DNA from 2 places in the Isoptericola sp. NPDC060185 genome. Region 2 is predicted to be linked to the other one. Evidence: predicted binding sites of a transcription regulator. Region 2 holds the regulator's gene; the other holds the start of a gene.
The links. The regulator HspR, encoded in region 2, represses chaperone genes until heat shock. The targets are predictions, from matches to a motif close to AAGTTGAGTCNNNNNGACTCAACTT.

Region 1 (2,382 bases), on a different contig from region 2:
GCGGCGACGATGCGGTCGTCGTCCAGGCTGGTGAGCGACTCGTCGGTGCGCAGGCGGCCGGCGTCGTCGGTGCTCAGGCCGCTGCGGGCGGCGAGGCCCGCCGCGCGGAACCCCACGGTCCAGACGGTGACGTCGCTCGGCAGGTCGCGGCCGTCGGCGAGCCGCACGGCGCCCTCCGTCACCTCCGTCACCGTGGCGCCCACCCCCGCGACCACCTGCACTCCGAGTCGCGTGAGCGCGGCCGCGACCACCCGGCGGCCGTTCGGGTGCAGGTACGGGCCGAGGAGGTCGCCGCAGACCAGCGTCACCGCGCGGCCCTGCTCGGCCAGCTCCGACGCCGTCTCGATCCCCGACGGGCCCGCGCCCACCACCGTCACCCGCGCGGCTGGCCCGGCCGCCGCGAGGGCGGGGACCAGCCGGTCGGCCTCCTCCAGGCTCGTCAGGGGGTGGGCGTGCTCCGCGGCGCCCGGCACCGTCGGCGTCGCGCCGGTGCTGCCCGCCGCGTAGACCAGGTAGTCGTAGGCGAGCGTGCTGCCGTCAGCCAGCACGAGGCGGCGCCCGGGCGCGTCGATCCGGTCGACGGTGGCGACCTCCAACCGCACCCCGCCCGCCAGCACGTCCGCGTAGTCCACGACGGCGCCGTGGGTGCCCGCGGCCCGCTGGTGCAGGCGGATCCGCTCCACGAACTGCGGGCGTCGGTTGACCAGCGTCACCGTCACGTCGTCGCGCTTCGTCAGGCGGTTGGCCGCCGTCACGCCGGCGTACCCGCCGCCCACCACCACGATCTGCGTCCTGTGCGACATCTCGTCTCCTCGGTCGTCGTTCCTCATCCGTTCCTCACGGTGACGACGAGGCGAGGGGTGGAGGTGTGACTGCTCCGAGGGTGCGAGGGCGGGACGCGCGACGGCGTCCGGTCGCGGGTGCGACCGGACGCCGTCGGGTGATGCCTGAGCGGGTCAGGCGGTGGTGACCTCGATGCGCTGCGGCGTCGTGCCGGCGAAGACGCCGGCGACGGTGACCGTCAGGACGCCCGCGTCGTAGGACGCGCGGACGGCGTCGCCGTCCACGGCCTTCGGCAGGGTCACGACGCGGCGGAACTCGCCGAACCGGACCTCCGAGATGCGGCGGCCCTCGGACTCCTCCGAGCGCTGGTCCTTGCGCTCGCCGCGCACGACGAGCTTGCGCCCCTCGACCTCGACGGTGACGTCCTCGGCCGGGTCGACGCCCGGCAGGTCGAGGCGGGCGACGAGGTCCTCGCCGTCGCGGTACACGTCGGCCGCGGGCACGGGCCGCTCGGTCCGGGCGAGGTCGGTGGCGCGCGGGGTCCACAGGTCGCGGAGCCACGCGTCGGCGAACGGGGTGCGGGTCAGGGTGGTGGTCATGCTGTCCTCCTCCAGGTGGGTTGCTGCTGACCGGTTCAACTTGAGCGCCTCCGACTCAATTTCCGGGTTCGCCGACGGCGGACGGCGCCGACGCGGACCCCTTGCCCGGCGCTGCGGCCTTCGCCATGATCGTGCTGTCGCCTCGGCCTGCAATCGATTGCAGAGCGTGGCGCTGCCCCGGACCATCCATCACGACGACGACGAAGAGGTCACGACGTGCGACGAGAACCAGGTCAGAACTCCGCGAACCACTCCCCTCTGAGCCGGCGGCTCTTCCTCGGCGGCGTGGCCGCCGCCGGCGCCGGGGCGATCGCGTCACCCGCAGCGGTCGCCACGGCCGCCCCCGTGCCGGCGACCGCCGTGTCCGACGCCATGCCGACCGGCGCCGACGCGGCCGTCGTCGACGACTCCACCCGGCTCGTCGCCGAGTGGGCCGCCGCGCCGGGGGCGCACCCGCTCGTGCCGTTCGTCGCGCAGGCCGGGTATCGGCTCGGCGCGCGCCCGCGCCCGCTGCCCGTCGTCGCCAAGGTGACTGACTTCGGCGCGGTGGCCGACGGCGTCACCGACTGCGCGCCGGCCTTCGAGGCCGCGCTCCGCGCGGCCCACGAGCGCGGCGGCGGCACCGTCCTCGTCCCCGCGGGGACGTACCTGCTCGCCGCGCCCGTCTTCATGCACTGGTCCGGCGTGGTGCTGCGCGGGGACGGCCCCGCGGACACTGTGCTCCACTTCTCCCGCCCGCTCGACGACGGCTACCGGCGCGCGCGACAGTCGAACGGCAACAGCCGCTGGTCGTGGACCGGCGGGCAGGTGTGGTTCGTGGCGCCCGAGCGCAAGGCGCAGTCCGAGGCCGACGACTACGCAGGGCAGGAGGGCTGGCTGCCGGGCGAGACGCTCGCCACCGTGGCGTCGGCCGCGCGCGGCCAGCGGACGCTGCTCGTCTCCGACACGGGCGGTCTGCGTGCCGGGGACATGGTGCTGCTCGAGGTGGAGAACCGGCCCG
Region 2 (2,382 bases):
CGAGTGCCTGTACCGCGCCACCGGCTGCGAACCCGACCCGGACGCGATCCGCGCGGTGGCCGTCGGCTGGGTCCGCGGGCGCGACACCGAACCGGCCCTCGGGGGCGTGCGCGACCCCGGCACCGGGCTCCCCACGCGCGAGTACCTCGCCGAGCGGCTGCGGGAGACCTACGGCGCCGCCGTGGGCGCCGAGGACGGCGTGCCGGCCACGCACTGCCTCGTCGTCGTCGACGTCGCCGTGGACGGGCTCGCCCCGTGGGACCGGGCCGCGCGGTCCGCGACCGTGGGCCGCGCCCTGGAGCAGATCTTCGGGGAGGGGCACCCGATGGCGGCCCTGACGGACGGCGTCTTCGCCGTGCTGGCGCGGCGCGACACGGGCGTCCCCGACCTCGCGAAGTCCACGCGCAGCGTCGTGGAGCGCAACGCCGCGCTCATGGGGCTCGGGGACGCGCTGCGGCGCCCCACCCGCGTGTGGGTGGAGCGCCTGCCGACGACGCACGCCGCCGCCGCGCAGCTGCTGGCGCAGCTCGCCCGCTGACAGGTCGGGCGGTCAGGACTGCGCGTAGGTGAGGCAGTCGGCGTGGTTCACGTCGTCCTGGCCCGGCCCGACGCGGATCGCGGCGGCGGCGCACTCGAGCTCGTGGTTGTGCACGCAGTCGCCGCGCTGGCACGCCCCCACGTGGGCGACGACCTTCTCCAGGCCGCCCTTGGCGCTCAGCGGGATGAACGTGGCGCACGACGCGTCACCGGAGTGCCCGGCGATCGTGACGGCGCCGGCGTGGCAGCCGTGGTCGTGGTTGTAGCCGCAGCCCTCGACGGTGCACTCGGTGACCTCGGGCATCTCCATCAGCGTGCTCATGGTGCGCTCCTCGCCGCTCGACGCCGGCTCTCGCCGCCTTCGACCACGATATTCCTCGCGCACGGAAATGCACAGTGAATGCGAGAGGGAATTCACGTCTGCACAAATAAGGAATGCCTTACCCATTGCCCTCACGAATGGGTTCCCGCGAATTAGCGAAGAATTGCGTTGCGGAAAGTCGTCAGCCGCGGCGGTGCGGACGCCACAGCACCAGCGCCCCCTCCTCGGCCTCCAGCTCCGACCGCTCGACGCGGCGGACGCGCTGCCCTCGCCGCACGACGACGACGTCGCCCGAGGTCCCGGCGGTGAACACCCGGCCCCCGGGCTGCATCGCGAGCGCGGCCAACCTGGCCTCGAGCTGCGCCACGTGCTCCTGCAGGTCGAGGATGCGCCGGATGCCGGCGAGGTTGATCCCCTCGACCTGCGCGAGCCGCTGGACCTCCAGCAGCCGGGAGACGTCCCGCTGCGAGTAGCGCCGGCCGCGCCCCGCGGTGCGGCGCGGCGTCACGAGGCCGAGGCGGTCGTACTGCCGCAGCGTCTGCGGGTGCATCCCCGCCAGCCGGGCCGCCTGCGACACGGTCAGCACCGGGGCGTCCTCGGCAACCATCGCTACCTCCCTCGCTCGGCGTCCGTCGCGCGGAGGAGCATCGCTCCGCCGCGCGCTGCACTCGTCATTCCGCCGCGCGCTGCACTCGTCATTCCGCCGCGCGCTGCACTCGTCATTCCGCCGCGCGTTGCGCGAGGCCGGCGCGGACGTCCTCGTGGTCGCTCTCGGCGGCGAACGCCTCGAGCGCCTCCTTCGCCTTGCGGCTGAGCTTCTGCGGCACCGTCACCTGGACGGTGACCAGCAGGTCGCCCTGCGTCTTCGCGGTCTTCACGCCGCGGCCCTTGACCCGCAGCACCCGGCCCGACGGCGTGCCCGCCGGGACCTTCAGCCGCACCGTGCCGCCGTCGAGCGTCGGCACCTCGAGGGTCGTGCCCAGCGCGGCCTCCGCGAACGTCACGGGCACGGACATGCGCAGGTTGGCGCCGTCGAGCGTGAACACGGGATGCGGCGCGACGTGCACGGTGACCACGAGGTCGCCCGCGTCGCCGCCGCCCGCGCCCGGCCGGCCCTTGCCGCGGATACGGAGCTTGCGGCCGTCGTTCACGCCTGCCGGGATCTTCGTCTTGACCTTGCGGCCGTCCACCGTGAACTCCACGGTGGCGCCCTCCACGGCCGTGCGGAACGGCAGCGTGGTCTCCGCCGCGACGTCCGGGCCCTTCTGCGGCGCGGTGAAGCCGGCGCGCTGCCGGCCGGCGGCGCGGAAGCCGCCCTGGCCGCCGAGCATCGAGCTGAGGATGTCCTCGAAGCCTCCGGACCCGCCCTGCGGGTACTGCGTGTAGCGCGCGTTCGGTGCGCCCTGGCCGCCGAACATCGAGCCGAAGACGTCCTCGAAGCCGTTGCCGCCGCCGCCGGGGCCCGCGGCGAACCGCGCCCCGCCGCCCGCCATCGCGCGGACGGCGTCGTACTGCTGGCGCTG

Region 1: a site for HspR is predicted at 1,420-1,444, ahead of ACFWDO_RS03590 (Hsp20/alpha crystallin family protein). Genes of this name have one in related genera too.

The regions. Positions count from the first base shown of each region.
Region 1 covers NZ_JBHWYY010000005.1:107,791-110,172, reverse strand. The annotation lists gene ACFWDO_RS03595 (NAD(P)/FAD-dependent oxidoreductase) at 1-803, opposite strand, end outside; gene ACFWDO_RS03590 (Hsp20/alpha crystallin family protein) at 957-1,382, opposite strand; gene ACFWDO_RS03585 (glycosyl hydrolase family 28-related protein) at 1,599-2,382, shown strand, end outside.
Region 2 covers NZ_JBHWYY010000004.1:79,500-81,881, forward strand. The annotation lists gene ACFWDO_RS02780 (hypothetical protein) at 1-538, shown strand, start outside; gene ACFWDO_RS02785 (DUF1540 domain-containing protein) at 551-859, opposite strand; gene ACFWDO_RS02790 (heat shock protein transcriptional repressor HspR) at 1,041-1,466, opposite strand; gene ACFWDO_RS02795 (DnaJ C-terminal domain-containing protein) at 1,579-2,382, opposite strand, start outside.